2 regions of the Sodalis praecaptivus genome follow, and region 1 is predicted to be linked to the other one. Evidence: predicted binding sites of a transcription regulator. Region 1 holds the regulator's gene; the other holds the start of a gene.

Region 1 (16,186 bases):
CCGCCGCGGATTGATGGTCAGCTTCGGCAACTCCTCGGGACCGGTTACCGGCGTCAATCTGGGGATCTTGAATCAGAAGGGCTCACTGTACGTCACACGCCCCTCGATCAACGGCTATATCACCGATGCCGCAAGCCTTAAGCTCGCCGCCGATGAACTGTTCAGCATGATTGCCAGCGGGGTGATCAAAGTCGACGTGCCCGACCAGCAAAAATTCCCGCTGGCCGAGGTGCAACGGGCGCATCAGGCGCTTGAGAGCCGGCAAACCAACGGGTCGCTACTGCTTATCCCGTAACGGCAGACTGCCGCCTGGCCCGCGAAGACCCTTGTGCCTGCCCCGGCGTCACACTGACCGTAAAAACAACGGGCTTCCCAAGGGAAGCCCGTCACGTAACGCTATGACATAACACACTGTAAAAATGTAGGGGCAGAGCAGAATTTGCCGGGCCATGCGGGTTGCCGCCGCTATTATTGCCCGGCAATGATGAAATCAATGAGTCTAAAGCGGGTTTATCCTAGCAGCCGCCTTCTAAAAAAAATATCGCCCCGGGGTGTAAAACTCAAAGCTGTGATCCATCCCCCATTTTCGCACCGAAGACCTAGCGCAGACGGGAATCAAACCGCGAGCGCGGGGGCGACGGTTTTTTTATCGCACGCCATAGCCACGCCGCCGCCAGCGCGACCAACAGCCACGGCAGCAATTTGACCGCCGTGACGAACAGCCCGGCAAACAGCATCGCCAGCGACCCCACCACCAGCGCCACCAGCACGCCCAACGCCGAGATACCGGTCAACAACAACATGAGAAAAAAACCAATGACAAAAAATAATTCCAGCATGGGGGTGGCTCCTTATTGAGCGCAATAGCGCTCGCCGCGGCGGTAAATGTTAGCTCTCTATATGCATTACAAGAACCATGCCAAGTTGGCATTCCCCTAAACGGCTGTTTTTGCTGATTAGTGGGTAAAAAGACACTGTTGCGACTTAGCGAATTTGACCACTTTTTAGCAAAAAGCGCCACGACGGGTTCCTTCCGCGGACCGCGATTAACGTACGGGGGCCAGCGTGCCCACCGCCCGGGCCCGGATCCTAATCGCATTTGCGGGCATATAACCCAGCGGCAGCGAATCCAGCTCGATAATATCCACCGTCTCCGGCAGCGCGCCGGCGGCGATGGCCGCCTCCCGCGCCTGATGTTCCGCCCGCCGCAGGCACGACTCCAGCGACTCATCGCCCGGTAACACAATGGTATCCACGCTACCGCTGACCTGGGCAATAGCCACACCGGTGGCGTTGGCGACGCCGGCGTGGGGCGGACGTATCACCTCGGAGGCGCCTTTGAGATGCATAGGAAGCAATACCGCACCGCCCCCCACCAAGATGACGGGCATGTCATGCTGACTGGTATTCATACGCGCAAGGCATTTTTCCACCATCGCCACATAATGCTCCGCCACCCGGGCCACCATTGACGGGCACAGATGCGCGACCCGCCCGGCGTTGCCAATGTCCGCCCAGCCACGGGCCACCGCGATATCCGTCACCGTTAGGGTGTCGCCGCCAAAGACCAGCGACCGCTGCGGCAAGGCATATCCTACGCTTTCCGGCCCGACGCTGATGTCGCCGTCCGCGTCCACCGTGACCACAGAGCCGCCCCCGAGGCCGATAGACGCGATATCCGGCATGCGGAAGTTAGTACGTACTCCGCCTATTTCAGCCTCCATCGCCGACTGGCGGGGAAATCCGCCGCACAAAACGCCGACGTCCGTGGTCGTGCCGCCCACATCGACCACCAGCGCCTGTTGCAGACTCGATAGCCGGGCCGCGCCTCGCAGGCTATTTGTGGGCCCGGAGGCGATCGTCAGGATCGGGAAAGTCCGCGCCTGATGCAGCGGCATTAACGTACCGTCATTCTGACCGAAAAACAGTTCGGCAATGATCCCCTGCCGCGCCAGCGTCTGACGAAAACCCTCGGTGAGAGTATGCGCAATCCCGCACAACGCTGCATTCAGCACCGTGGCGTTCTCCCGCTCCAAAAGGCCGATGGAACCGATTTCCGATGACAGGGAGATCGGCGTATTTGCCCCCAGGATCTCACGCGCCAGGGCCGCGACCCGCTGCTCTTGCTCGGCCACCACCGGTGAAAAAATACCGCAGACCGAGACCGCCCGCACCGCCCCTTTGACCGCCTGCAACTGTTGACGCAGGGCGGATTCATCCAGGGCTGATAATATATCGCCGTTGTAATGATAGCCGCCGGCAAGGGTAAACAGCCGTACCGGCAAACGCGCGCGGAAGTCGGCCGGCATATCGCTTAACGGCGGCACCGCCAGCGAGGCCGGTGCGCCGAGGCGGAAATGCGCCACCGGCTGTAAACCTTTACGCTCAACGATGGCATTGGTGCAATGGGTCGTGCCGAGCATCGCCCGGCGTATGTCGCCGCGGTCCACGTTGACCAAAGCCAGCAGGGCCGCCAGCGCCTGACCTATCCCTTGCATGACGTCAACGCTGGTGGGCTGTTTAGTATGGGCGATAATCCTTTGCCGCGCATCCAGCAGCACCGCATCCGTATGGGTGCCGCCGACATCGATCCCCAAAGATATACTCATGCGCTTTCCTCCTTGCACCGGGCTGCCAGCGTCTCCACCGGCGTATAGTCATTTTGATAATGAAAATAACGCGGTCCGCACACCTCGATTCCCCGCGACGTGCGCCATTTTTCATGGGCGGGAACGCCCAGCGCCACCACGCGCATCCCGTAACAAAGCCTTTCGCCCAGAATCGGCAGCCCCGTTTCCTCATCGAGCAGAATAATCAGATCCGGCGTCATGCACAGCGGCCGATCGTCCCGGCGTGCCAGCAAATATTCGTTCTGAAAAAGCACGTCAAAGCGGCCGCCGCTATCGTTGTCCACCCCGACAAAACAGGCGGTGCCGTGATTGAAACCGCCTTCGCTACGCTGGTTTACCCGATTCGCTTTACCGCGAAACAGCACGACGCCGTGCAGCAGCGCCGTGAGGGTATCGATAACGTTGCGGCGCGCGGCGCGCGCTTGCTGAACTTCTCGGCCGATGCGCCACATCAGCCCCAGCGTCCCCGCAATCCCCGAGGCGCGCGCTTGGCCGACCGTAACCGGATAACCGGCGAAGGTTGCGGCACCGCCCATCTTCACCGCGACCGCGCGGGCCAATTGCTCCGCCTTCATGCTGTCTTCAGCCTCCACCAGCACGGTGTTAGCATGCTCATCCACGACGGCAAACGGCGACGCATTGAGGCCGTCGAGATAGAAGGTGGTCATTTGAAACTCGGGAAAAGCCCGGCCCATGGCGTCGACGTCCATGACGGGTAGCCCGAGAATACAGGCCGAGGCCAGCGGTAACAGCGAATTGATGCCGCCGGTCTCAATCGGGTAAATAGCGGATAAAGCGCGGCCCATATGCTGAGCGATAATTCGGCAGGCCGTCAGGGATTCCTGACCGTTTGGCAACTTTTCCATCATCACGGCCGGCGAACCTATCATGCCCGTCGCCAGCAGCAATTCTTCCGGCTGAAGCTCATCTAACGTTAATAATCGAATAGGCCCATACTCGGCAATTGCCCGCTGAGCCATGATTTTACCGATATAGGGATCGCCTCCACCGCCGCTGGCAAGGATAGCGGCGCCGTAACTGATGTAATCAATCGCTTCATGATCCAGCCATTTCATCTCACCACCTCCCTTGGTTCTGCACAGGCGCTGATGCCCTATTCCCCGTTAAGAAACCCATTGCGTAGATATACGCCGGCGCACGCATAATAAGCATGACATCAATATTAGACATATTATAATTCCCCACCTTTGATATTCCCTTCAAAGACAGAGAAATTAAACCATAAATATATTCGACCTCACAAAATTTTTCTAATCAATCCAGGTTTAAAAATTTAATATCACGATTAATGAATGCAATATTCATAATAAAACAGATCAAAACAATAGCAGATTATTAATCAACCCTGGACTTTGAATAAAAGCCTGAAGTCTATTCTTTTGGTGCGCCTCCTTCGGAATATTCAATTAACCCTGCATCGGCCGATAAACCTATCGTCTTATCCTTTAAACGAACGCACGGCCAGGTAACCAAATACTTTGACGCCTGGCCGATTTACTCCCCTCTCCGACATTTCCCCATCACCTATTCTTGGTCCAGCGCCATGCTCTCTCAACGGCCCATGACCTGTAATATAATCACCCGTTTTTTTTGCCGAGAAGACAATCTATCCACATTACCCTTGTCGAGCCATCGACATTCCCATCCATAAGCACATAAATAAGCGCAACAATAGCCGCCCACAGATAGCAAAATAAATAAATTAATTATCACCTCATTAATAACCTTGGCCGAGGGAATATTACACGAAAGGCGGACGGGCTATATCGACGAAGCCGTTAATCATAAATTTATAGGGGGCCAGGCTGGATCAAAAATAACATTTGCGGTAAAAATAGAATTGCCACGCGGTATTTTTCAAAAGGACTTTATATGAACAGCGATTGCCTATCTCGCGATACTCAGGATAGCGTCATAGCACCGCAGCTGCTAATGCTATGGGAATCGTCCCGTGAACCTTGGGGCGTCAAGGACCTTGAATCACGCTATCTTTATGCCAACCCTGCTTATTACGATCTGCTGAATATTAATCCAGCACTTTTCACCATCCCCGGCTGCTTCGATCATGATTTACCGTCACCGGTGGCGGATTTTGCCTCGCATTTCCAACGCCACGACCGTTGCACCATCAAACAGCAGGATCGCCTTTGCTCCATCGAAATCCATTGTTACGGCCGAGAAAAGCTTATTCAACCTTATTTTTTCGATAAATATCCACTCTACCATCAGATCACCCGTGAGTGCATTGGCTCAATTTTCCACGCGCGTAAAGTCGAAGACGTCTCGCTGCAAAAGCAGTTATGCGGCAAAAGCCCCGGTTATTTCCTGTTTTATCCGCCGGAACCGATCTTTACCGAGGGCGAGCTGGACGTGATCTTTTTTGTCCTGCAAAACATGAGCAGCAAAGTCATTGGCCGTCATCTTGGTCTTTCGCACCGTACGGTGGAGAACAAGCTCCAGGGCATCTATCAGAAAGCGGGAGTACACTGTTTGCGCCAGTTTAGCGAATACAGCCGCCACACCGGTTTTGACCGTTATGTGCCGCAAAAATTCTTGAAGCCCTTGAGTCAATTATTAATGCTGGACGCAGGATAGCGCTTTAATCAACACCTCGGCACCCGCGCCTGGGCGGTGGGCGTGTTCGCTTAAATAGCGGCGCCACTGCCGGGCGCCCGGCATTCCTTGAAACAGCCCGAGCATGTGGCGCGTAATGTGGCCAAGGGCCGTGCCGCAAGACAGCTCCCGCTCTATATAAGGCAACATCGCGTCAATCACCGCCGCCGGATTCGGCAGGGGATCCGCCTCGCCGAACAGCTCGCTGTCAACCCGGGCCAGGATGCCCGGGTTCTGGTAGGCTTCGCGGCCCATCATGACCCCATCAAGTCGCTGCAAATGTTCCCGAGTATCATGTAGGGTGGTGATTCCGCCGTTGATCATGAGCCGAAGCGACGGGAAATCCCGCTTTAGCTGATACACCCGGTCGTAATCCAGCGGTGGAATTTCGCGATTCTCTTTGGGACTCAAGCCGCTAAGCCAGGCTTTGCGGGCATGAATGATGAAGGTCTGGCAGCCGCCGCGAGCGGCAACGGTATCGATGAACTCACAGAGAAACGCGTAGCTGTCCTGCTCGTCGATACCGATACGGGTTTTTACCGTTATCGGCAACGATACCGCTTCGCGCATGGCGGCGATACACGCCGCCACCCGCTCTTTCTCGGCCATCAAACAGGCGCCGAAACGGCCGTTCTGCACGCGATCGGAGGGGCAACCGATGTTGAGATTGACTTCATCATAGCCTCGCGCCTGTGCCATTTTCGCGCAACGCGCTAGTGCATCCGGTTCACTTCCGCCCAGTTGCAGCGCCAAGGGATGTTCCGCGTCGTTATAGGCCAGATAATCGCCTTTACCGTGCAACAGAGCGCCGGTGGTTACCATTTCGGTGTACAGCAGCGTACGGCGGCTCAACTGGCGCAGAAAATAACGGCAATGACGATCGGTCCAATCGAGCATCGGCGCAACGCTGAACCGGCCGGGCGCAGTCGATACCAAACCGGCCGAGGTCATCGTGGACGGCTGAACGTTTTGATTAAGGCGGTTTTCAAGCATGGCTGATATTTTCACGTCTGTTCGGGCAATCGGCTACCCACGCGGCACGGGAACAAAGGGAACCGACAGGGAATTCTTCGGGGAGATTCTAGCATAGAAAAGCGGTTGCCGGTGGCCCCTGATAAAAGTCAAACGCCGCTTCCATCGGCGCGCGTTAGAGAAGTTAAAACAAAACACGCTGGCGCCCCTCTTGCCTATGGGTTGTTTAAACCACTCTCCGTATTGCCTGACCGCAGGATGACACGATCTTACCGCTATATTCTGTTAGCGCCGTTTCCGCCAGAAACCGGTTGCGTATGCCTATCAATCGGCGGCATATCGCAGTAAACAACGAAGCCGGTTAACGTGTTATGTAGCGAATAGGCATTTTGCGTCTTTTATTAATCTCTATAATCATGGAAAGGGGAGTTAACGGCCTATCAGGCTGTGCGGCTAAAGGCTTTGGCACGATGGGCGCCGCAGCCGTTTACCGTCCCGGCCGGCGTGGCATACGTACATAGACTTAGATAACCTCAATCAGGAGCTGATGCGATCATTTTGTCCCAAATTGCCCACACTGCGTCCCAATACCCGGAGGGTGGATTTACAAAATGCCGCGTCTGTTCTATCAAAAGAAAGCTGGGCATTGAAAATGCATGCCGGCGTTGCCCAAGGCAAAGGACCCGCGCTTCGCATGTAATCGTGAACAACTGCCTAGTATCGGTAGGTCATTTTTACGGCTATTAACCGCCGACTCACAGCAACGGCACCGGCCTGCGCCGCCGCGAAATCGGCGGCAACATGCGTAGTTCTGAGGCCTGATATGTTAGCCAAATAATAATCTCTTTTTCCCGATGGTGAAAAAGCTACCAGACTGAGCAATATGACAGCCTTTATCCTTGATCATTGTGTATTTACCCGTAGTGCAATGCGGTCATTGCTAACTGATAGTGGCGTGAGAGGAAATATCTATACTCTTAATGATGTTCTGAAATTGGATACGCTTTGCCATAAAATTATCCCTGACATTGTCATAATCAGTCAACGCTATATGCATGCAAAAGATGACGGCCACATTTTAAAGACATTAATCGAACGACTGCCCCACACTTTTTTTCTGATTTTTATTGGCAATGAAAACATTGTCTATAACGCCGTTGTCCCTCTTAAAAGTAATGTTATCGTGACCTCCAAATTTCTTGCCGTTGACGGATTTACACAGCTATTCCGCCATTTCGCCGGACAAGAAAGATCTCCGATCGCCAGCAGAGCTAAACGCTGCACACCGCTGCGATTCAGTAAAACCGAAAAGCAAATTCTGGCCATGTGGATGGCTGGCGAGAACACTAAAGCAATTTGCGCCCATCTGAATATTAAAGATAAAACGCTGTCGTCACATAAGATCAATATTAAACGCAAAACCAATGCCGATAATAAATTGATTATCTATTATATTTTGCAGATCGCCGGCAGCGTCACCGATGATCTGTATGCCCGCCAATACAACGGTTGAGGCACCTTTAGTCGTGGTTTTGGCGCCGTCGTGGTAATATGACTAGAGAAACCGTAACCGGGGAGCATCATGAAAGCCACCACTGAAAACCCACTTCTCAGCCAGGCCGAACAATTGTGCGAGCAGCGCAATGTCCGCCTGACGCCGCAGCGGCTGGAGGTACTGCGCCTGATGTCGCAGCAAAACGGTGCGATAAGTGCTTATGATTTGCTGGATTTATTGCGCCAGTCTGAGCCGCAGGCAAAACCACCGACCGTTTACCGCGCCCTGGATTTTCTCTTGGAGCAAGGTTTTGTTCACCGCGTTGAATCCACCAACAGCTTTGTGCTGTGCCATCATTTTGCCGAACCGTCCCATACCTCCGCTTTTTTCATTTGCGACCGCTGTGGCTTGGTCACTGAGCAAACCACACAGGGCATTGAAGACATATTACAGCGTATGGCGGCCGTCGCCGGCTTTACCCTCTCCCATAACGTGGTAGAAGCGCACGGTTTCTGTCCGCAGTGTGCTGAAGTGCAGGCCTGTGAGCATCCTGACGCGTGCGAACACGACCACAGCATTGCAATAAAAAAACGATAAAAATCCTCGCCTACCTAGGCATTATTTTAATGAGGGCGGGATGGCGGACCCTGTGCTCGGCTGGGCCAACAGCGCCGCGTTTTAGCACAGATAATAAGGCGCCTAGGCGGCGAGTCGCATCATCGCTGTTGACCACGCCCTGTAAATCAGACATCAATTGCATGACGCTACAACCTCACATCGTTAAAAATGGCCAACCGGCCTGCCAGTGATCCCCTCGCCAGTACTTCGAGCCTTCCACCCTTCGTGTGGGGGGTCGAAGAGAGGCAATAGCAGCCAGAATACGCGCTCTGAATTGATGTGGTAATATCCCACAGGATTAGACCCAAGGTAGGGTAATATTCCATTAGGGTTAATGGCAGCATCTACCGTAATAGTGTTTTGATCGCAGCGTTGCACATCGGCTCGGTGTTAACGAAGAAGCATCAAGTAACGTTTAGTTTGATGTCAATTTGCCTTATCACTTCTTGGCCATGATAAATGTGCAGTGGTCGTCTATTATCTGGCGTAATAAAATCCTCTGCTATTAAGTCGTTCAGTAGCGTTATTTATTTCTCAGCCCTCTGTCACAAAACATGCCAACAAACTATTAATCCTTAAAAACGTTATATTAATAAATCATAATCTTCCCATTAACGTGACTATAGGCCTAATGTGTCGATAACCTCGTTGATGGGATAATGTCAACCGCTAAGGAGCGAAAATATGATTATCGGATTAATTAGTGATATTCACCAAAATGGGCAAAATGAGAATAAGGTACTAGAAATATCCCTGAAGAATATGGCAAAAAATGGGGCTACGGCATTGATTATGGCCGGCGACATCGGTGATGAGCACAGCAGGAGAGAGAAAGCGTTTTCAATCATAAACGATTGTTTCCCCCAAGAATTTCATAACGCCATGATGCTTATGTTAGGCAATCATGATGTCAGAACGGGTGTAAGACCAGATAAATCCTTAGATCCAGATTTGGTAAACTTATATCACGACTATTTAGATAAATTTGGCATTCACTATTACGATAATACCATGTGCATTGACACTTGGTTTAACGATTATCATGTTTTGTGTTTGAATACCGATCAGGGTCTCAAAGATAGTATGTTTCTAATTGCGACTTCACTAGCATGGCTAAAAGAGAAATTAGCCGAAGATAGCGACATCCACAAACCCATTATTGTCGTTACACACCAGTCTTTCAACTCATCCCATTGGCGTGCGGGGCTTTTTGGGGGTTTTGGCGAGCAAGATGAAATACTTAAGGAATTATTCAACCATTATCCGCAAATCATTTTGCTGAACGGCCACATACATAATGGCTTGGGCGTGATCGAATTTATTCAACGCCCTTTTGGCACACTTGTCGAAATCCCCAGTTTAACTAAAAGTGAAAATGGCGTTAAATCAGCGGGCACGGGATGGTTAATTAAAACAAGTCAGGAAACATTTGTTTTTGAAGCATGGGATTTTTTTAATGACAAGAGATTAAATCAATATGACCAAGCCATTAATTTCCCGCAATTGTCGGTCTTGACCCAGGAGCTAACGGATGCCGAGAAAAGTGCACCGCAGGACCTGCTGGCTAAAGCATCAGTGTTAATGAACAAGCAATACCTGGACGATATGCCTGATGGCGATTCTACCGTTAAAGGGCAAAGTGATTATGGTATTAATAAAATTTATGATGAGGACACTTGGATCGATATAGAAGCGTTACGACATGAAATAATTGATTATTTAGACGAGGAAAATTCTATCTCTTCCCCATAAACAATGGAGAAATTATCAGCGACGTGTCATTGCGAAAAATATTAAATGCCCACGATCAGGTCCTCATTAAAATATACGATGGCGGATGGACCCCTAAGATTTTTCTTCCTGCAATGGATGGCGGCAATAAAACGATCAAAATCGTTACCAACGCCGGCTATCAGACGCGAGTCTATTACGATAAGCAAGAGGTGGTCCTCAACAAGGGGAATGCGTTAAAGGTAACTACCCGCGTGAAATGGCATCGGGTTTAAGCGGTTAAAAGCTGTGCTGAGTAATGAAAGAGGTTTGCTTTGCCGTTGGCGGTAACTCATTATCATCATTGATGACGACAACCTTGAGACGGCACTTAACAGATCAAAAAGAGAACAGAAATAACATCTTCTATATCAAGAAAGGGTAAGCGCGTAGCGTCATTCATTATTGTGTGGTTAATGAGAGAAGGGTTTAGGGTCTACCCAACTGTGAGGAGAACTCCCGCTTTATCAGAGCAACGAATTTAGTAAAACGGCGATAAGGATGACAATCAATAGCACAGATCGGTGATTGCAGTTTTATCTTAAGCAGCTTCATTTAATAGAAAGGAGAACCGGCATCTTGACCCGCTATAGCCAACAATATACATCATAAATAAGCGCCTGGCACTTGCAGCCAGGTGGTACATCCTTGTACCTTTGGGTAGGAACCCTTCGGTGGGAAAGCACTTAGGCTAACCCACCCTTGATGACCTGAAACCGCTTACCAACGATATTTGTTGCGGGTTTCCCAATCTTTCACTTCGGTTTCGGCCGCATCTTTGCCGTAGCCGTAGCGTTCCTGGATTTTACCGACTAATTGATCGCGTTTCCCTTCCACCACGGTCAAATCATCATCGGTAAGTTTTCCCCATTGTTCTTTGATTTTACCTTTGAATTGTTTCCAATTGCCGCTGGCTTCGTCTTTATTCATGTGATGACTCCTTCTGTAAGGTAGTTTATCAATAACCTTCATTTCCTCGTCTGAATTCGCAAATCCAGCCATACGTGTAAAGAAGCGATGCGCTAAGCATTAACTAAATTATAGCAGCGGATTTGGCAAAGGCCGGATTTACCAGACGATCCCATCGTAAAATGCCGTAGAGGGTGGAAAAATTGAAATAACACCTGTTAAAACAGCAGGAAGTAAGACATTGGAAAAATACTTAGTCTGTAAGTAAATGTGTCGGTGACTCGGGTTAACCGCGTGACGCCGATCGGAGAAGAGCAAAAGGCAGCGTTAGGCCCGCATTTCCGCACTCATCACCGCCGAGCGCCTAAGGGCATAGAGCGCATGGCGACCTGGACGCCATTTGCCCGGAAAACGGACGACCGCGCAGTGGGGCCAGCGTGGTGCGACCCCGCCGCGCTGCGATCATAGCCAGTTGCCGTTGCGTATCACGCCAACCGCAAGCCCCTCGATGGTCAGTTCCTGCTGACGCAGATCCACCACGATGGGAGAAAATTCGCTGTTTTCCGGTAATAATTCGACGATGTTGCCCTGGCGCTTCAGCCGTTTGACGGTGACGTCATCGTCGATGCGCGCCACGATGACTTGACCATTGCGGGCTTCCTGCGTTTTATGGACCGCCAGCAGGTCACCGTCCATAATACCAATGTCTTTCATTGACATACCGCTAACACGCAGCAGAAAATCCGCGTGGGGCTTAAACAAGGCGGGATCCACCTGATAATGGCTTTCAATATGCTGTGTCGCCAGCAGAGGCTCTCCGGCGGCCACGCGACCAATCAGCGGCAATCCGCTTTCTTCTTCTATCATCAGACGGATGCCGCGCGATGCGCCGGAGACAATTTCGATAGCGCCTTTGCGCGCCAGCGCTTTCAAATGCTCTTCCGCCGCATTGGGAGAACGGAACCCCAGACGCGACGCAATCTCGGCGCGCGTGGGCGGCATGCCGGTCTGCGTGATATGGTCGCGGATCAGGTCAAAAACCTCTTGTTGTCTGGTGGTTAGCGCTTTCATTCCGTCCCCTGTTTGTTTATACAGTCTTTCTGAGAGTATATACAGGTCATTGCCAATTGAAAACCGAAAACGCGCGAAATAGGGTGCCATTCACGATAATATAACTCCCTCGCCGTGTAGTCGCGGCAACCGGGCGCCCTAAGACATGGCGCGGGCAGCGCTCATAACATTGCTCCGCCTCCCTTGGTTAGCCGCCGCCCCCGGGCCGGTTACCCACGATTGCCATGGAACCCGAACCCGGCGGGCATTAATTTTGCACGCGATGCCGCAGCGATTGCCGCTGTGGCCTCAGACGCTGACGCGCCACAGATCCGCCGCGCGGTTTCTGGTATTCTTGCATCGCATTGCTAACAAGAGGCTTCACAAAGACATGTCAGGTTGGCGTAGAATTTATTATACGTTGTTGGATTTACCGCTAAAGTTGCTGGTAAGAAGTAAAGTTATTCCGGCCGATCCGCGCGCTGAAGCTGGCCTCGATCCCCGGCAGCCCATGATGTATGTGCTGCCCTATAATTCCAAAGCGGACCTGCTCACATTACGTACGCAATGCCTGAAACAGGGGTTGCCCGATCCGCTGACGCCGCTGCATATCGACGGCGTTACCCTACCGCGCTATGTTTTTATTCATGACGGGCCGCGCATATTGTCGTGGTACGCCGAAAAACCGCAGTCGGTCTCGCTGTTTCATAATTATCTTGATTTGCACCGCTCGAATCCTGCGCTGGATGTGCAGTTGGTGCCTGTGTCGGTCATGTTCGGCCGTTCGCCCGGCAGAGAGTCGCAATCCAGTCAGCCGGCGCCGCAATTGCGACTGCTGAACGGTATCGAGAAGTTCTTCGCGGTGCTGTGGCTTGGACGCGACAGTTTCGTGAGGTTCTCGCGGCCGTTATCGCTGCGTTATATGGCGACAGAGCACGGCACCGACAAGTCTATCGCGCAGAAACTCGCCCGTGTCGCGCGTATTCATTTTGCCCGGCAGCGGCTGGTGGCGGCGGGGCCGCGGCTGCCGGTACGTCAGGATCTGTTCAATAAGCTGCTGGCCTCCAAAGCCATTGAAAAAGCGGTGGAGGATGAGGCGCGCAGCAAGAAAATTTCCGTGGAAAAGGCCCAGCAAAACGCCATCGAACTCATGGAGGAAATCGCCGCCGATTTTTCTTATGAAGCGATCCGCCTTTCGGACCGGGTGCTGAGCTGGACCTGGAACCGGCTGTATCAAGGGCTACACGTGCGCAACGCCGAGCGGGTCCGTCAACTGGCGGAAGAGGGCCACGAGATTGTTTATGTGCCCTGCCACCGCAGCCATATGGATTATTTGTTGCTTTCCTATGTGCTTTACCATCAAGGGCTCGTGCCGCCACATATCGCCGCCGGCATTAACCTAAATTTCTGGCCGGCGGGCCCGATTTTCCGCCGGCTGGGGGCGTTTTTTATTCGTCGCACCTTCAAAGGCAATAAGCTCTACTCCACCATTTTCCGCGAATACCTCGGCGAGTTATTCACCCGCGGCTATTCGGTGGAGTATTTCGTCGAAGGGGGGCGCTCCCGCACCGGGCGGCTGCTGGAGCCGAAAACCGGGACGCTGACCATGACCATTCAGGCCATGCTGCGCGGGGGTAACCGCCCCATTACCCTGGTGCCGATTTATGTCGGCTATGAACATGTGATGGAAGTGGCGACCTACGCTAAAGAATTGCGCGGAGCGGCCAAAGAGAAAGAGGGGCTTTGGCAAATGCTGCGTGGATTGCGCAAATTGCGCAATCTCGGCCAGGGTTATGTCAATTTTGGCGACCCGCTGCCCCTGGCCACCTGGCTGTCGCAACAGGTACCGCAGTGGCGTGATTCCATCGATCCCATCGAGGCCCAGCGCCCGGGCTGGCTGGCGCCGGCGGTGGATGACATTGCGGCTACCCTTATGGTGCGGATCAACAACGCCGCCGCGGCCAATGCGATTAATTTATGCTCCACCGTACTGCTGGCCTCGCGCCAGCGCTCGCTCACCCGTCCGCAGTTGCTGTCGCAGTTAGCCTGTTATCTGGAGCTGCTGCGCAATGTGCCCTATGCGCCGGATATCACGGTACCCGATTTGACGCCGGAGGCGCTTTTGGCCCATGCGCTGGCGATGAACAAGTTTACCGTCGCGCATGACACTATCGGCGATATCGTCTGTTTGTCGCGCGATCAGGCCGTACTAATGACCTATTATCGCAATAACATCCAGCATCTGTTCATCCTGCCGTCGCTGGTGGCGAGTATTATTTGTGGCCGTCCGGGTATCGCGCGCCCGCAGCTGCACCAGCGGATCATGCTGTTGTATCCACTCCTGAAAGCGGAACTCTTTATGCGCTATAGCAAACAACAGTTGCCGCAGGTTATCGACAGTCTCATTACCGAACTGGCGCGCCAGGGACTGGTGGAAACGCGGGAAATGCTGCTGTACCCGGCACAAACGCGTCTCCATCCCTTGCAACTGCTGGCCGCCAGCGTGAGCGAAACGCTCCAGCGCTACGCCATTACCTTTTTGTTATTGCGCGCCCATCCGCAGCTTAACCGAAGCACGCTGGAAAAAGAGAGCCGGATTATGGCGCAGCGGCTTTCGGTACTGCACGGCATCAACGCGCCGGAGTTTTTCGATAAAGCGGTGTTTTCGACCCTGGTGGCGACGCTGCGCGCCGAGGAATATATCAGCGATACCGGCGACGCCATCGATGAGAAAGTCAGCGAGATGTGCGACATCCTGAGTGAATTGATCACGCCGGACGTCCTCGGCACCATCGAAAGCGCCAGTCTACTGGCGAACGGGCCGGCTATCGCGGCGCTGCCGGCGGAATAAGCGCAAAACCGCCGGCAGGCGCGATGGCGATAGTGCCGCGGCGACACCGCATTTCGTCAACCCATCGCGCCGATAACCGCCTACGCCGCAGTCTGCATTCCCCTCGCGGCGAAACGCGTTTAGATGAGGCAGCTTAACGCGGTAATAAACTCAGCAAAATGCCGATAAAAATCAGCATGCCAACAAAGTTATTATTCAGAAACGCCCGAAAGCAGGCCTGTCGCTCGCGGTTGGCGATAAGCTTTTGCTGCCAGAGAAACAGTGCCGCGGCGCCCGCCAGGGCCGAATAGTAGATCCCGCCGAGCCCGGCCTGCCAGCCGATAACGCCGAGCAACCCCAGCGTCGCCAATTGCAGCAACCCGATGATCAGTTTATCGAAGCGACCAAATAGGATGGCGGTGGATTTGACGCCGATACGCAGATCGTCGTCCCGGTCCACCATGGCATATTGGGTATCGTAAGCCACCGTCCAGGTGATATTGGCAAGAAACAGCAGCCAGCAATTTAGAGGTAAGGACTCACTCACAGCCGTAAACGCCATCGGAATCGACCAGCCGAACGCCGCGCCCAGCACCAGCTGCGGCAAATGCGTGTATCGCTTCATGAACGGATAAGCCCACGCCAGCGCCAGCGCTACCGTTGACAGCGCGATGGTCATACTGTTCAACGTCAACACCAGCGCAAACGAAATCCCCACCAGCGCGCCAAACAGGAGTTTGGCCTCTTTTTCACCGATTGCGCCGCTGGGCAAGGGGCGGGCGCGGGTACGTTTGACATGACCGTCTATTTTACGGTCCGCATAATCGTTAATCACGCAGCCGGCGGCGCGCATAAAGAAGACACCCAGAACAAATACCGTCAACGTTCCCAGAGCGGGCACGGCCATGCCCGCCAGCCACAGGGCCCAAAGCGTCGGCCACAGCAACAGCAGCGAACCGATGGGCTTATCAATCCGCATCAATCGGCACCATGCCTGCCATTTATCCTGTGTCAGACTGTGATCCAACGGAATTCTCCTTTTCTATTCTGGCGCACCGCCGCCGCGGGCATACAGCGGGCAATCGGGTAGAAACGCCTCTGTCAGCAGCAGCGGTTGCCCGTCGGGAAGCAGGCGAGCACGCCGCGCCCATAGGTCGCCCACCCGGCCGAATTGCATAATATCGCGCGCCGGCGGCCGATGGCGAAAAAGCCATTGCCCGAGCGGCACATCGCCGAGGCTCAGCACGTGCTGCGCCGGCCCTGCCTTTGTCGCGGCGG
Region 2 (16,186 bases), 1.2 Mb from region 1:
AGCCCGTGGCGGTTCGCCAGCGCGACATACTCGGCGATCGCCGCCTGGGTATGCGGAGCGCTATAGCGAGTAAAGCGGCTAAAGAGCGTATTCCGCGCGCCGGCCGGCCGGGCGCCGTGCAGATATTTGCCGCTCAGGGTGCCGAACGCCAGGCTGGAGTAGGCCAAAAGCTCCAGTCCCTCAAACTGGCTTATTTCCGCCATTCCCACCTCAAAACTGCGGTTGAGCAAACTATAGGGATTTTGCACCGTGACAATGCGCGGTAGCCCGTGCTTTTCCGCCAACTGCAGATAGCGCATCGCCCCCCAAGGGGTTTCATTGGAAATGCCGATATAGCGAATTTTCCCGGCACGGACCTGCTCATTCAGGGCCTCCAGCGTTTCCAGCAGCGTGACCGGCAGTTTCTCATCGGTGTAACGATAGTTTAATTTGCCGAAGCAGTTGGTGCTGCGCTGCGGCCAATGCACCTGATATAAATCCAGATAATCGGTGTTCAGGCGCCGCAGGCTGTCTTCCAGCGCCTGACGGATGTTTTTGCGATCCAGCATTTGCTGCGGCCGGACCTCCAAATCGTTGCCGCGCGCCGGGCCGAGCACTTTACTGGCCAAAACGATCTTTTCGCGCTGACCGCGGCGCTTTAACCAGCTACCGATATAGCGCTCCGTCAGCCCCTGGGTTTCAGGACGGGGCGGTACGGGGTACATTTCCGCGGTGTCAATTAAGTTAACGCCGCTGGCGAGAGCGAGATCGAGTTGGTCATGGGCTTGCGCTTCGCTGTTTTGTTCGCCGAAAGTCATGGTACCCAGGCCGAGCACGCTGACTTCCAAAGAACTATGGGGAATACGGTGATAAAACATCAGGGCAGGTTCCTCAGTGACGTAAACGTACAGGCGTGATCGCACCGCCTTGACTGACTATAACCAAGCCGAGGCGGGGGGAGAAGGGGAAAATTAAACCTGCGGCGCGCTGCCGGGCGCGGGGATCATCTTTCGATGATCTGCGAAACATCGTTGCCGTTGATTTGCCTTTCGTTGCCACGTTCGTCGGTATAACGGATTAGACCGGTGGTTTTATCGATTTCAGGCTTGCCGTCGGTCAATATCATCTGGCCATCTTTGGTCGCCATGACGTAATCACTGGTGCAGCCGGCAAGCAGCGCGACGCCGAATAACGCCGGCATCAGCAGAAAGCGTGTTTTCATTATCGTTTTCCATCCATTAAGAGACCTATATCGTTAACATCATAGGCAAAAAACATCGCCTGCACTAGCGATGCGGGCGAAAATTCCCGCGCCCTTTTCCATTGCGTGTCGAGGCGCGTTCAGGCATCGGGGCCGGAAGGCCGCTGACCGGCTTTTTTATTGCGTAAGAGATTCAGCGTTTCCACCGCCAGCGAGAAAAACATGGCGAAATAGATATACCCTTTCGGCACGTCGATAGCCGCACTTTCCAGAATCAGCGCGCCGCCAACCAAAATCAAAAACGCCAGCGCCAGCATTTTGACCGACGGGTGTCTATCGACAAATTCGCCTATCGGCCGGGCGGCAAAGAGCATTATCGCCACCGCGATGATGACCGCCGCCATCATGATAAACAAATGGGAGGACAGGCCTACCGCGGTGATGACCGAGTCCAGACTGAGAATAATATCGAGCATCATGATCTGAGTTATGGCGCCGAGATAGGATTGGACCGTGCTGTCCTCGCCGCCAGCGCTGCCGTGGAACGATTCCATTATCTCCCGGCACGATTTCCAGATAAGAAAAATGCCGCCGAAAAACAAAATCAGATCCCGGGCGGAAATAGGGTGTTCCAGTAGATAAAACAGCGGTTTGACCAGATGGCTGACCCAGGCGATCGCGGCCAGCAGGCCGAGTCGCATCACCATGGCGCCAAACAGACCCAGGCGGCGGGCGCTGCTTTGCTGTGAGGGAGGAAGTTTGGCGACGACCACGGACAGGAAAACAATATTATCAATACCCAGGACGATTTCCAGAAGGGTCAGGGTTCCCAACGCCAGCCATGCGTCCGGATCGGCAATCCAATCAAACATTACACACATTCACCTAAACGAAACATAAACGATAATTATACGCGGTGTTGTCGGTGGGCTGGCAAGAGAAAACGCAGTCATAACAGGAAATGGCGCGCCAGCAGCTGGGCGGTGAAGTTTTTTTTCAAGTAGAAACCGCGCGGCAGCGTTAAGATCGGCTGGCCAAATTCACCGACGGCGGCGGTCAGCGCCCGTCCGTTGGCGGCTTTTGGCCGCAGCTGTAACACTTCGCCGTGGCGGGCGGTGATGCGTTCCACCTTGCCCAGCACGATGAGATCCATCAGCTCTTCCCAGTCGCGTCGCAGCTGTAGCTCTTCCTCCGCATTCGGACTCCACAAGAGCGGCGCGCCGATGCGGCGTCGCGCCAGCGGGATCGTCCGTAGGCCCTCGACCGGGATCCAAAGCACCCGCGCCAGCTTATAACGCACGTGGCTGGTTTCCCAGGTCACTCCGCTATTGCCGGTCAGCGGCGCCACGCAGACAAAGGTGGTCTCCAACGGTTGTCCGCCGCTGTCTACCGGAATGGTTTTCAACTCAACGCCGATGGCGGCAAAATCCTGCTCGGGCTTACTGCCGGCGCTGGCGCCCAGATAGCGTTCCAATAGGACGCCGATCCAGCCTTTGTCGCGCTTAAGATTGGCGGGGATCGGCAGACCGGCCTGGGCAGATAACTCCCCCAAGGTATAACCCGCCAGCGCATCGGCGCGACGCAGCAGTTCCCTTTCATCGGCGGGGGGATGGGATGCAAGGGAAAGCGGAATCGGGCTGTTCATTTCGCGGTCCTGAACTGAATAAAAACTAAGCACCTGCGGCACATCCGCGCCGCTAACGCGGGTGGCGGCGGAAGAAAAAATAATAATAGCATGATTTTAAGCTCTTTTTTAATGACCTTGACGGGCAGGACGTAAGCCTGATTGCAGTTGTACACCCGCTACGGCCAACAATGAACAGGATCTTACACCAGGTTATCCACAGATTTGCGGGATAACCCGGTCAATCGACGAGTACTGTTTCTATTTACAGCCTTGACGTCGCCATTTTTAGCCTATTTGTCCATTTATTTGCGACGTCGATCCGTTTTTCTGTGGATAAAATCAGCGATGGTTGTTTTTTATCCATGCCCGGTGAAGAGATTTTTCACCGCCGCGGCGGCGCGCCTTTCGTGACGAGGGTAAACGTTTTAGTCTGTTGATCTTCTTCTCTATTTTTTTGTTTTTTATCCCCCGCACGGGCGTTTGGCGAAAAGTTTTACCCATCTAATCCAGCGTTGCACACAAACCTATCCACAGAAAAAGTGCATAAAGTGGCGCCCGCTCGCCGATAACTGTTTATAACTCGGCGCCATTAAGCGCCCCGAAGAGGGTTATTCACCGGCGATTAGTGAAAAGCAGTGGTTTACCGTTCAGAGCGAGTATGAAACAATCGGAACATCTTACATTTTATGTAATCGAGGTAGTCCGGTGATCGATGATGATGGCTACCGCCCGAATGTTGGTATTGTAATCTGTAATCTCGACGGGCAGGTGCTGTGGGCCAGGCGATACGGACAGCATTCCTGGCAGTTCCCCCAGGGCGGCATCAACGCTGGCGAGACCGCGGAGCAGGCGATGTACCGCGAGCTGTTCGAGGAGGTCGGTCTGAGCCGCAAAGATGTGCGTATCCTGGCTTCGACGCGTAACTGGCTGCGTTATAAACTTCCCAAGCGGCTGGTCCGCTGGGACACCAAGCCGGTGTGTATTGGTCAGAAGCAAAAATGGTTTCTGCTACAGCTCATGTGTCCGGATGCGGATATCAATATGCAGCGCGGGGGGATCCCTGAATTTGACGGCTGGCGCTGGGTCAGCTTCTGGTACCCGGTACGCCAGGTCGTTTCCTTTAAACGGGACGTGTACCGCCGGGTAATGAAGGAATTTTCCGGCGTCGTGATGCCGCTGCAGGAAACTGCGGCGCAGCGTTCCGCGCCGGCACACAGACGGAAAAGAGGCTAAGTCACGCAGATTATGCTCACGCGTTTGCGGGAAATCGTTGAAAAGGTCGCAGCCGCGCCGCGTCTGTCGGATTCACTTGACATTCTGGTGAATGAAACCTGTCAAGCGATGAATACCGAAGTCTGTTCGGTTTATTTGGCCGATAACGATCGTCGCTGCTATTACCTGATGGCGACGCGCGGTTTGAATAAACCGCGCGGGCGCACGATCACGCTGGCATTCGACCAAGGAATTGTTGGCCTGGTCGGACGGCTGGCTGAGCCGATTAACCTGGCGGACGCCCATACCCATCCCAGTTTTAAATACATTCCGGCGGTGAAAGAGGAGCGTTTTCGTTCCTTTCTCGGCGTGCCGATTATTCATCGCCGTCAGTTGCTCGGCGTACTGGTGGTGCAGCAGCGCGAGCACCGGCAGTTCGACGAGAGCGAAGAATCGTTTATGGTCACGCTGGCCACGCAGATGGCCGGCATACTATCCCAGTCGCAGCTCAACGCGCTGTTCAGCCAATACCGGCAAACCCGGATCCGCGCCCTGGCGGCCGCGCCGGGGGTGGCCATCGCTCAGGGCTGGGTGGATAGCAGTCAGCCCTCCCTTGATCAGGTTTATCAGGCATCGTCGCTGGACAGCGGCCACGAGCGCGAACGGCTGACGCTGGCGCTGAACGAATCCGTCGCCGAATTCCGCCGTCTGAGCAAGCGGTTTACCGCCAGCGCGCAGAAAGACAGCGCGGCGGTGTTCGACCTGTACAGTCATTTGCTCAATGATGCGCGTCTGAAACGCGATCTGTTTGCGGAAATCGACGGCGGCGCGGTGGCTGAGTGGGCGGTAAAGCTGGTGATTGAACGTTTCGCCGAGCAATTCGCGCTGCTAAGCGACAGCTATTTGCGCGAGCGCGCCGGCGATTTGCGCGCGCTCGGCCAGCGACTGCTGTTCCATCTTGATGACAGCGCCCGCAATGTTGTTCAGTGGCCGTCACGTTTCGTGCTGGTGGCCGACGAGTTGAGCGCCGCGCTTCTGGCCGAAGTGCCGCAGGATAAGCTGGTGGGGGTGGTGGTGCGCGACGGTGCCGCCAATTCCCACGCCGCGATCCTGGTGCGGGCGATGGGGATCCCGACGGTGATGGGCGCCGATATTCAGCCGCTGCTGCTTAATCAGCGCTTGCTGATCGTCGACGGCTACCGCGGTGAACTGCTGGTGGATCCCGAGCCGGTGCTGGTGCAGGAGTATCAACGGCTGGTGAGCGAAGAGCGTGAACTCACCCGGCTGGCGGAAGATGATGTGGAGCAGCCGGCGGCGCTGAAAAGCGGCGAACGCATCCAGGTGATGCTCAACGCCGGTTTGAGCGCGGAACATGAGCAGCGCCTCGATAATCGGGTGGACGGCATCGGCCTGTACCGCACGGAAATTCCCTTCATGTTGCAAAACGGCTTTCCCTCGGAGGAGGAGCAGGTGGCGCAATATCAAGGGATGTTGCAATTGTTCCCCGGTAAATCGGTGACGCTGCGCACTCTCGACGTCGGCGCCGATAAACAGCTGCCCTATATGCCGATAAGCGAGGAAAATCCCTGCCTGGGCTGGCGCGGTATTCGTATTACCCTTGACCAGCCCGAGATTTTTCTTATTCAGGTGCGCGCGATGCTGCGCGCCAACGCCGCTACCGGCAATTTAAGTATTCTGCTGCCGATGATAACCAGCGTCGATGAGATTGACGAAGCGCGCCGGCTCATCGACCGCGCCGGACGCGAAGTTGAAGACGTGCTGGGCTATGCGCTGCCCAAGCCGCGCATCGGTATTATGGTGGAAGTGCCGGCCATGGTGTTTATGCTGCCGGCGCTGGTGAACCGGGTGGATTTTCTGTCGGTCGGCACCAACGACCTGACGCAGTATTTGTTGGCGGTGGATCGCAATAATACCCGGGTGGCGGCGTTGTACGATAGTCTGCATCCGGCTATGTTGCAGGTGCTGCAAAAAATCATTAGCGAGTCGGCGCGGCTGGGGCTGGCATGTAGCCTGTGTGGCGAAATGGCCGGCGATCCGATGGGCGCGTTGTTGCTGGCGGGCATGGGCTATCGTACGCTGAGCATGAACGGCCGTAGCGTGGCGCGCATCAAGTATTTACTGCGCAATGTGGCGCTGAACGAGGCGCAGGGATTGGCGGAGCGGGTCATTGGCGCGCAAAACAGCATCGAAGTCCGCCATCAGGTGGCGGCGTTCATGGAGCGGCGCGGCCTGGGCGGCCTGATTCGGGGCGGGCGCTGAGCAGGAATCGTTACACCTGCCGGCGGTTATTTACATCCCCTGACTCTCGCCGCCGCGCCGCTATGCTATGATACGCGACTTCACGCCGCGCAGGGAAAGCGCCTGCGCGGCATGTACAGCGGCCGCCGCGGCATCCGGCGGCCGGATAACAAAAACGACGACGTTGTGGTGATGAATGACGACCCATTATCTGGCCTTTCCTCAGTTTGACCCGGTGATCTTTTCCCTGGGCCCGGTTTCCCTGCACTGGTACGGTCTGATGTATCTGGTGGGCTTCGTCTTTGCCATGTGGCTGGCGGTACGGCGCGCGAATCGCCCCGGCAGCGGCTGGCGCAAAGAAGAAGTCGAGAATCTTCTCTATGCCGGTTTTCTCGGGGTATTTCTCGGCGGCCGTATCGGTTATGTGCTGTTTTATAATCTGCCGCTGTTTCTCGATAATCCCCTTTACCTATTTAAGGTCTGGGACGGCGGCATGTCGTTCCACGGCGGCTTAATAGGCGTCATCGTCGTGATGCTGTGGTTCGCACATCGCACCCGCCGCCATTTTTTCCAGGTGGCCGATTTTGTCGCGCCGATGGTACCCTTCGGCCTGGGCGCCGGCCGTTTGGGGAATTTTATCAACGGCGAGCTGTGGGGTCGGGTCACCACCGATACGCCCTGGGCAATGCTGTTTCCCGGTTCCCGAGAGGAAGATTTGGCGCTGCTGCCGGCCAATCCGCAGTGGCAAGCGCTGTTTGAGCGCTACGGCGTGCTGCCTCGCCATCCGTCGCAGATTTACGAGATGCTGCTGGAAGGCGTGGTGCTGTTTATTATTCTCAATCTGTTTATCCGTAAGCCGCGGCCTATCGGCAGCGTCTCCGGTTTGTTCCTGATTTGCTACGGCGCCTTTCGGATTCTGGTGGAATTTTTCCGCCAGCCGGATGCTCAACTGGGCCTGTTTAGCGGCGTCATCAGCATGGGGCAGATTTTATCGCTGCCGATGATACTGGCCGGCGTGATTATGATGGTCTGGGCGTACCGCCGCCGTCCCCTGCAACCTATGTCCTGAGGTATTATGAAACAGTATTTGGATTTGATGCGTAGGGTGCGCGCGCAGGGTACGCCAAAAGCGGATCGTACCGGCACCGGCACCCTGTCGGTGTTCGGCCATCAAATGCGCTTCGATTTGCGCCAGGGGTTCCCGCTGGTGACCACCAAACGCTGCCATTTGCGATCGATTATCCATGAGCTGCTGTGGTTCCTTAACGGCGATACCAATATTGCCTATTTGCAGCAGAATAACGTTTCCATCTGGGATGAGTGGGCGGATGAAAACGGCGATTTGGGGCCGGTGTACGGCCGCCAGTGGCGCGCCTGGGGGACCGGCGACGGACGACAGATAGATCAATTGGCCGAAGTGGTGCGCCAGCTCAAGCAAGATCCCGATTCCCGCCGCATTATCGTCTCCGCCTGGAACGTCGGCGAGCTGGACAAAATGGCCCTGGCGCCCTGCCATGCGCTATTTCAGTTCTACGTTGCCAACGGCACCTTATCGTGTCAGCTCTACCAGCGTTCGTGCGATATTTTCCTCGGCCTGCCGTTCAATATCGCCAGCTATGCCCTGCTGGTACATATGCTGGCGCAGCAGTGCGATTTGCAGGTCGGAGATTTCGTCTGGACCGGCGGCGATACCCATCTCTACAGTAACCATTTGCAGCAGGCGGACCTGCAGCTGACACGCGATCCGCGGCCGCTGCCGCAGCTGCTGATTAAGCGCCGTCCGGCAACCTTGTTCGATTACCGCTTCGAGGATTTTGAGCTGACGGGCTATGACCCGCATCCGGCAATCAAAGCGCCGGTCGCGGTATAATTCGTCCGTGCGAGGGCGGTGGTCGTCTGCGCATAAACATGAAATGCGGGCGGCGGGCCGTTTTGTGCATAATTGCGAATGCGCCTGCCGCGATCCTCTCGTGCTCAAGTGCGATGATGCCTGCAGCGGTCTTCTCGTGCACAAAAGCGGTGACGCGCACGGCGGTCCAGTCGCGTCTACGCGCGATGGCGCTTGCGGCGGTCCGTTCGCGTATAAAAGGTTCATGCACGGGCGGCGATGTGCCTACACCTGTTCGTGATGGCGCTCACGCCGCCGCTGTATCACTTGCTGCTCGCCGCTCAATGATTGCATCACACGCTACATAACCCAATCTCGCCGCTGGCCCATCGCCGCGCGCCGCGCCACACTGCGGCAATGAATGATTCCCTTAACAATACCGACCGCGATAGCGGCTATACCTTACCTGAGCTGCTTCTGACGCTGGCGTTGACCGCGCTGTTGATCCTGGCGGGAAGTTATGGTTGGCGCCAGCATCAGTCCGCCCGGCAACTGGCGAGCAGCGCACACCAACTGATGGAGTTTATCGTGCGCCAGCAGTGGCATGCCGCTTGGGGTAACCGCCGCTGCCGGATCACTGCGGTCGTCGGCGAACGCTGGCAGCTGTGGGGCGATCCGCTATGCGGCTTAGGCCGCGCTTCACCGGGCGCCAGGCGCGAACCCGCGCGTTGCGCTGCTCCCTATACGGGTGTTCGCCTGTCGTTGTCGACGGCGGGCGAGCTGAGTCTGGGCGGGCTGCGCCACACCGCCAGCGCGGCGCACTTCGTCCTCAGCAATCGGGCGGGGCGTCTGCGGGTGGTGGTTTCCGGCCGCGGCCGGGTCCGGCTATGCAGCGAGCGGGGGCGCTGGGCGGGGATCCCGTCATGCTAACCGGGTGGGCGGGCGGCACGGGCGCCGCGGTGGTGCAACTTCCTGCTGTAACGCTTCCCGCTGTGGCCGACGCCGAGGCCGCGCCCGCGTCGGCTGGCGAGGACTGCGCCGGCTTTAGCCTGCCGGAATTGCTGGCCGCCCTGGCAGCGTACAGCGTGCTGTTGACGGTGGCGCTGCACCTTTTTCCCGCACTGCATCGTGGTGCCGAAGGGGCGATACGGCAGTTGCAGTTGATGCGCCAGCTTGATCTCTATGCGCTGAACATGGTCAAGGATCTGCGTCGCGCCGGCTTTTCGCCGCAGGGCAAGGCGGGGCGAGCGCTGTGGATCGGCAGGTATCTGAGGGAGCCAGCCGGCTCCTGTCTCGTGGTCGGTTATGCCTATTACGCGCGCAGCGATGCATCCGGGCATCTCGTCACCGCCACCTTCGGCTATCGCCTGCGTCGGGGGGCGCTGGAGACCCAGCGTGATGTAAGTGATTGCCAGGGGGGTGGCTGGGAAAAGGTGTTCAACAGCGATGAGCTGACGGTGACCCGGCTGCAATTCACCGCTCTCGCGGGTGGTGCGTTGCGCATACATCTTGCCGCGACCGCCCGTCGCCGGCCGGATATCGGCTACGCCGTGACGCAGGTCGTGGCGCGGCGTAATTTATGAGTCGGGAACGGGGTAGCGGCAGTGTTCTAGCGCTGGCGCTCCTCAGCGGCTTTTGCCTGCTGGCGATGTTGAGTTGGCAGCGAGCGCTCCAGGTTTCGCTGGAGCTGGCGCGGGCGCAGCGTCATTATTTGCAGGCTTTTCACCAGGCGGAATCGTCTCTCGCTTGGGGGCTAAGCCAGCATTGGCCTGCCCGGCACGGCGAATGCCGACAGCATCCCACCGCGCCATTGCGGGTTTGCCTACAGGTCAGCGGGCGGGGATATGGCTGGCTGCTGCGTGGGGAAGGAGGCGGCACAATGCTGGCGCCGCCGCTGCGGCATTATCGGCGCGTCACGCTGCATTTGGCCGTGGCGCCAGCCGCGGAGGATCCTGTTGCAGCAGCTTGCCCGACGGCACCGAGGGATCCCGCGGGTGTGGAGCCCCCGCCGGCGCCGGCGGCTTCCCTCGCGGAAGGCGCATCGCCGGACCGGGTGCGGGGGTATTTTCTGCGGGCGCGGCACGACGGCTGGCTTGATTTTGACCCGGGCTAAGGCTGCGGCAGGCGTGGCTAATGGCGCAATAGCGTAGGTAAGGGCGCGCGGAGGGGCACGATGACGACAATGCGGCAACGGCGCAGCGGCCGTCCCAAGCAATGCGGCGTGACGCCGAATCGGCGAGGAGACGGGATATCAAGCAAACGACGAAGCGCGACGTTGGCGCGGCGGGTCGGGACGCGAGAGGGATGGCGGAGCATGATACTGGCGCGGCGTCGGGATGGGATGCGAGAGGGATGGCGGAGCATGATACTGGCGCGGCGGCGGGATGGGATGCGAGAGGAATGGCGGAGCATGATACTGGCGCGGCGGCGGGATGGGATGCGAGAGGGATGGCGAGGCATGATACTGGCGCGGCGGCGAGATGGGATGCGAGAGGGATGGCGAGGCATGATACTGGCGCGGCGGCGAGATGGGATGCGAGACCGACAGCGACGCAGGAGGCCAGATCCACAGCGGGGCGCCGGTCTGGCGGAGGCGCTGCTGGCGACGGCGCTGCTCGCCCTCACCGCGCTGGGGTTGCTGGATTATCGTCAGCGGCTGGCGGTGTTCCAGCGGCGGTTACAGGATGTCTCGCTGGCGCTGAGTTTATGCCATCAGCGCCTGGAGCTGCTGCGGCAGCCAACGGCCCCAGGCGCGCTATCTCAGCCGCTCGGCTGGCGGATTAGCGTGATTGAAATATCCTGCGACGCGGCCTGCCGGCGCGTTACCGCCATGGTTACCCTGCCGACCGGCGAGCGCGTCAGCCTTAACGAATGGGTTTGCCAGAATCCGGCCGACATAACAGGTACGTGATTGCTTGTGTTCCGGGCAAATCGCGTTAGAGTGGGCGCAGGCATCGTAACAAGTCTTGGGCAGAAGGCGCGCATGGCGAGGAGTTTATGTTTACCGTTTATCATTCCAACCAGCTGGATCTGCTTAAGACCCTTACCGCCGCGCTGATTGCGGGCAGGCCGCTGCGCGATCCCTTCCAGCCGGAAGTGATTCTGGTGCAAAGCAACGGTATGGCGCAGTGGATGCAGATGGAGTTGGCGGCACACTTCGGCATTGCGGCCAACATTGACTTTCCTCTGCCGGCCAGCTTTATCTGGCAGATGTTCACCCGCGTCCTGCCCGATATTCCTGACGAAAGCGCATTTGCCAAATCGGCGATGACCTGGCGGCTGATGACGCTGCTGCCGCGTCTGTGCCAGCAGGCGGATTTTGCGGCGATAAGCGAGTATCTGCGCGATGACGATGATAAGCGTAAAGTGTTCCAGTTTGCTGCCCGGGTGGCGGATCTCTTCGACCAATATTTGGTATATCGTCCCGACTGGCTGGAAAGCTGGCAGCGGGGTGAAACGATCGACGATTTAGGCGAGGCCCAGCGCTGGCAGGCCCCCTTGTGGCGGGCGCTGATGGCGGAGACGGAACGGGCGGGGCAGCCGCTGTGGCACCGCGCCAATCTCTATCAGCGTTTTATCCAGACCTTGACGCAAAGCCAGACGCGGCCGCCTGGCTTGCCCGATAGAGTGTTCATCTGCGGCATCTCAGCGCTGCCCCCCACTTACCTGCAGGCGCTTCAGGCGTTGGGGCGCCATATCGACATCCATCTGCTGTTCACCAATCCCTGCCGCTATTACTGGGGGGATATCCGCGATCGCGCTTTTCTGGCGCGGCTGCTGCACCGCCGTCGCCGACATTATCAGCAGCAGACGGAGCAGGCGCTGTTTCGGCGCCCCGAACAGGCCGCCGCGCTATTCGACGCGCTGGGGGAGCAGCAAACAGGCAACCCGCTGCTGGCCTCCTGGGGCAAACAGGGGCGCGATAATCTTTACCTGCTGGCCCAGATGGACGGCATTGCCGAGGTAAATGCATTTGTTGAGCCGGCGGGTGATAACCTGCTAAGCCTGGTGCAGCGCGATATCCTGGCCCTTGAGGATCACGCGGTGATTGGCATGGACGGTGAAACGCTCACCCAGGGCGGCGGTAAGCGGCCGCTGCGGCTGGATGACCGCTCGCTGAGCCTGCATGTCTGCCATAGTCCGCAGCGGGAAGTGGAAGTGCTGCACGACAGCCTGCTGGCGATGATAGCGGAAGACCCGACGCTGCGCCCGCGCGACGTGATTGTCATGGTGGCCGATATCGACCGTTATACGCCGGCAATCCAGGCGGTGTTCGGCAGTGCCGGCGGCGAGCGCTACCTGCCGTTTGCCATTTCCGACAGGCGCGCGCGGCATCTCCATCCTGTTTTGCCGGCGTTTCTCAGCCTGCTGGAATTACCGCGCAGCCGCTTTGCCGCCGAGCAGGTGCTGGCGTTGCTGGAAGTGCCGGCGCTGGCGGCCCGCTTCGCCATTGATGAGCAGGGGCTTCAACTGCTGCGCCTATGGGTGGCGGAGTCCGGCATTCGCTGGGGGCTGGACGATGATACGCTGCGCGAACTGATGCTGCCCGCCACCGGCCAGCATACTTGGCAATTTGGTTTGACCCGCATGCTGCTGGGCTATGCGATGGACAGCGAGAGCGGCGATTGGCAGGGCATTTTGCCCTACGACGAATCCAGCGGCTTGATAGCCGGTCTGGTCGGCCAACTGGCTGAGCTGTTGATGCGGCTGCGCCATTGGCGCGACCGACTTGCCCAGCCCCGCGCCCTTGACGCCTGGCTTGGCTGCGCCCGCGAAATGATCGAGGATTTCTTTGCCCCCGACGCCGAGGCGGAAGCGGCGCTGGCGCTGCTGGAAAATCAATGGCAGCAGGTGCTGCAATGCGGTTTGCAGGTGGGATATGACCAGCCGGTGCCGGTGACGCTGCTGCAAGACGAGCTGGCCGCGCGGCTGGATCAGGAGCGGGTCAGCCAGCGCTTTCTGGCCGGCACCATCAACTTTTGTACGCTGATGCCAATGCGCTCAATTCCGTTTCGGGTGGTCTGCCTGCTGGGTATGAACGACGGCGTTTATCCGCGCACGCTGCCGCCGGCGGGGTTCGACCTGATGGCGCAGCAGCCACAGCGCGGCGATCGCAGCCGGCGCGACGATGACCGCTATCTGTTCCTGGAGGCGCTGTTATCCGCGCAGCAGCGGTTGTATATCAGTTTTATCGGCCGTGCCATTCAGGATAATACGCCGCGTTATCCGTCGGTGCTGGTAAGCGAGTTGAGCGATTATATTGCGCAAAGCTTCCATTTACCCGGCGACGAGCATGCCGATGCCGAGAGTAGCGCTGACCGGGTGCGCGCGCATCTGTGGCAGTGGCATAGCCGCATGCCTTTCGCGCCGGAGAATTTTCTGCCCGGCAGCGAGTCCCAAAGCTTCGCCGACGAGTGGCTGCCGGCCGCCGGCGCCGAGGGCGAGCCGCAGCCGGATTTTGTCGCGCCGTTGACGGCGCCGCCCTGCGAAGCGCTGGCGCTGGATGAGCTGCTGCGCTTTTATCGCCACCCGGTGCGCGCCTGGTTTGTGCAGCGCCTGGCAGTCTCCTTTCACCAAACCTCCCTTGAGCTGGCGGCTGATGAACCCTTTGTCATCGACGGTCTGACCCGCTATCAGCTCAATGACCGGCTGGTGAATGCCCTTATCGACGGGGACAGCACCGATCGGCTGTTCCGCCAGGTGCGCGCCGCCGGCCTGTTGCCTTATGGCGCGTTCGGCGAGCTGTATTGGGCCAAGCAGTGCCAGGAGATGACCGCGCTCTCTGAGCAGGTGCGGACGTGGCGATTGCCGGAAACGCACAGTGTTGAGGTCTTTTTGACGCTGGACGCGGTGACGCTCTCCGGCTGGCTGCCGCGGGTCCAGGCGAATGGCTTGCTGCGCTGGCGTCCCGGCACGCTGTCGGCCCGGGACGGGCTGCTGCTGTGGGTAGAGCACCTGGCCTACTGCGCCATGGGCGGCGAAGGCGAGAGCCGGATGTTCGGTACGCGCGGCGAGTGGCATTTCGCGCCGCTGCCCGCCTGCCGGGCGAAAGCGTTTTTACTTTCGCTGGTTTCCGGCTACTGTCAGGGTATGGCGTCGCCGCTGCTGCTGTTACCCCGCGCGGGTGGCGCATGGCTAAGCCAGTGTTACGACCCGGTAACGCAGAGCATCGACCGCGACGAGAGCCGGCAGCGGCAGGCCCGTGATAAACTTATCCAGGCTTGGCAGGGGAATGGCCATGTTCCCGGCGAAGGCGAGGATCCGTATCTGCAGCGGTTGATGCGTCAGCTGGAGGAACAACATATTGAGGCGATTATATCGGCCGCTGAACGGTATTTGCTGCCACCCTTTATGTTCAATCTGGCGCAGAGCGAGCCGGCGAAACGCGAAAAGAAAGCCTGAGGCAAGCGTCCGGTGCGCCGCCTCGGCGACGGCGGCAAGCGCAGTGATGTGGTTATCTTGCACGTATGTGTCACTTAAAAAAAGACTGTGGTCAGGAACGGCCCGGAAGGCAGCTATCGGAGAGTGGAATGTTGAAACTGGTTAACGGGTTATTGGGTTTCGCACTGTTTTTTTTGAGCACGGCGGCGCCAGGATGGGCGCAAAGCGGATGGCAACCGGTGCCAGAAGCCATCCACAAGAGCAGTCAAGATCCCCGCCACTATCAGGCCATCCGGCTGGATAACGGCATGACGGTGCTGTTGGTGAGCGATAAAGAAGCGGTCAAGTCGCTTGCGGCGGTGGCCGTGCCGGTAGGGTCACTGGAGAATCCGCACAATCAGCTTGGCCTGGCCCACTATCTGGAGCATATGATCCTGATGGGGTCGCGCCATTATCCAGAGCCGGAAAATCTTTCGGAATTCCTGAAAAAGCACGGCGGCGATCATAATGCCAGCACCGCGTCCTACAGAACGGCCTTTTATTTGGAGGTGGAAAACGATGCGCTGCAGCCGGCCATCGACCGGCTGGCGGACGCTATCGCCGCACCGCGGCTGGATCCGGTTTACGCCGATAAGGAGCGCCATGCGGTGGATGCCGAGCTCAGAATGGCGCGCGCCAGCGACGGCCTGCGCATGGCGCAGATCCGGTCTGAAACCATGAATCCGGCTCACCCGGGTTCGCGCTTCTCAGGCGGCAATCTTGACACCTTGAGCGATAAGCCAGACAGCAAATTGCACGATGCGCTCCAGCATTTCTACAAACGTTATTATTCGGCCAACTTGATGGTAGCGGTCATTTACAGCAATCAACCGCTGCCCGACATGGCGAAGCTGGCGGCCGCTACCTTTGGGCACATCGCCAACCACCGGGCGTCGGTGCCGCCCATCACCGTACCGGCGGTGACCGCCGCGCAAACCGGTATTGTTATCCATTACCAGCCGGTCCAGCCGCGAAAGATGTTGCGCATCGAGTTTCCCATTGCCAACAACAGCGCCGCGTTTCGCAGCAAAACCGATACTTACATCAGCTATCTCATCGGCAACCGCAGCCCGGGAACCCTGGCGGACTGGCTGCAAAAAGAGGGGCTGGCGGACGCTATCGACGCCGGCGCCGATCCCATGGTTAATCGCAACGGCGGGGTTTTCGCCATCGCCGCCTCCCTTTCCGACAAAGGGTATGCGCAGCGCGACCGGGTGGTGGCGGCCATTTTTGCCTATCTTTCATTGCTGCGGCATCAGGGGATTCAGCGCCACTATTTTGACGAGATAGCCCATGTGCTGGACCAGGATTTCCGTTTCCCGGTGATGACCCGCAATATGGACTATATCGAATGGCTGGTGGATTCCATGCTGCGGGTGCCGGTGCAACATGTGCTGGATGCCTCCTATCTGGCCGACCGCTACGATCCGGCCGCCATCGGCGCGCGCCTCGACGCCATGAAGCCGCAGCATGCCCGCGTCTGGTTCATCAGCCCGGACGCGCCGCACGACAAGACCGCCTACTTTGTCGATGCCCCTTATCAAGTGAGTAAAATGACGCCGGTACAAATCGCCCGCTGGCGACACCTGGAGCGGGCCATCACGCTTTCGCTGCCGGCGCTTAATCCTTATATCGCCAACGATTTCAGCCTGATCCGCAG

What was found. Region 1 encodes LexA, which represses DNA repair genes until DNA is damaged. Its sites were predicted from a motif close to TNCTGTATGTACATACAGNA; they were not measured.
Positions count from the first base shown of each region.
Region 2: a site for LexA is predicted at 3,058-3,077, ahead of mutH (DNA mismatch repair endonuclease MutH). Genes of this name have one in related genera too.

Region 1 is NZ_CP006569.1:4,439,901-4,456,086, forward strand. It holds gene SANT_RS19740 (quinone oxidoreductase) at 1-295, shown strand, start outside; gene pspG (envelope stress response protein PspG) at 600-839, opposite strand; gene SANT_RS19750 (hydantoinase/oxoprolinase N-terminal domain-containing protein) at 1,047-2,609, opposite strand; gene SANT_RS19755 (DUF917 domain-containing protein) at 2,606-3,706, opposite strand; gene SANT_RS19760 (helix-turn-helix transcriptional regulator) at 4,524-5,246, shown strand; gene dusA (tRNA dihydrouridine(20/20a) synthase DusA) at 5,226-6,215, opposite strand; gene rcsA (transcriptional regulator RcsA) at 7,120-7,749, shown strand; gene zur (zinc uptake transcriptional repressor Zur) at 7,819-8,328, shown strand; gene SANT_RS19780 (metallophosphoesterase family protein) at 9,034-10,101, shown strand; gene SANT_RS24915 (hypothetical protein) at 10,215-10,355, shown strand; gene SANT_RS19785 (CsbD family protein) at 10,840-11,049, opposite strand; gene lexA (transcriptional repressor LexA) at 11,491-12,099, opposite strand; gene plsB (glycerol-3-phosphate 1-O-acyltransferase PlsB) at 12,470-14,929, shown strand; gene ubiA (4-hydroxybenzoate octaprenyltransferase) at 15,063-15,935, opposite strand; gene ubiC (chorismate lyase) at 15,951-16,186, opposite strand, start outside.
Region 2 is NZ_CP006569.1:937,860-954,045, forward strand. It holds gene SANT_RS04270 (NADP(H)-dependent aldo-keto reductase) at 1-857, opposite strand, end outside; gene SANT_RS04275 (YgdI/YgdR family lipoprotein) at 983-1,201, opposite strand; gene SANT_RS04280 (TerC family protein) at 1,321-2,052, opposite strand; gene mutH (DNA mismatch repair endonuclease MutH) at 2,130-2,825, opposite strand; gene rppH (RNA pyrophosphohydrolase) at 3,513-4,040, shown strand; gene ptsP (phosphoenolpyruvate--protein phosphotransferase) at 4,053-6,299, shown strand; gene lgt (prolipoprotein diacylglyceryl transferase) at 6,475-7,347, shown strand; gene thyA (thymidylate synthase) at 7,354-8,148, shown strand; gene SANT_RS24010 (prepilin-type N-terminal cleavage/methylation domain-containing protein) at 8,524-9,036, shown strand; gene SANT_RS22835 (prepilin-type N-terminal cleavage/methylation domain-containing protein) at 9,030-9,689, shown strand; gene SANT_RS04320 (DUF2509 family protein) at 9,686-10,219, shown strand; gene SANT_RS24450 (prepilin-type N-terminal cleavage/methylation domain-containing protein) at 10,640-11,017, shown strand; gene recC (exodeoxyribonuclease V subunit gamma) at 11,104-14,508, shown strand; gene ptrA (pitrilysin) at 14,637-16,186, shown strand, end outside.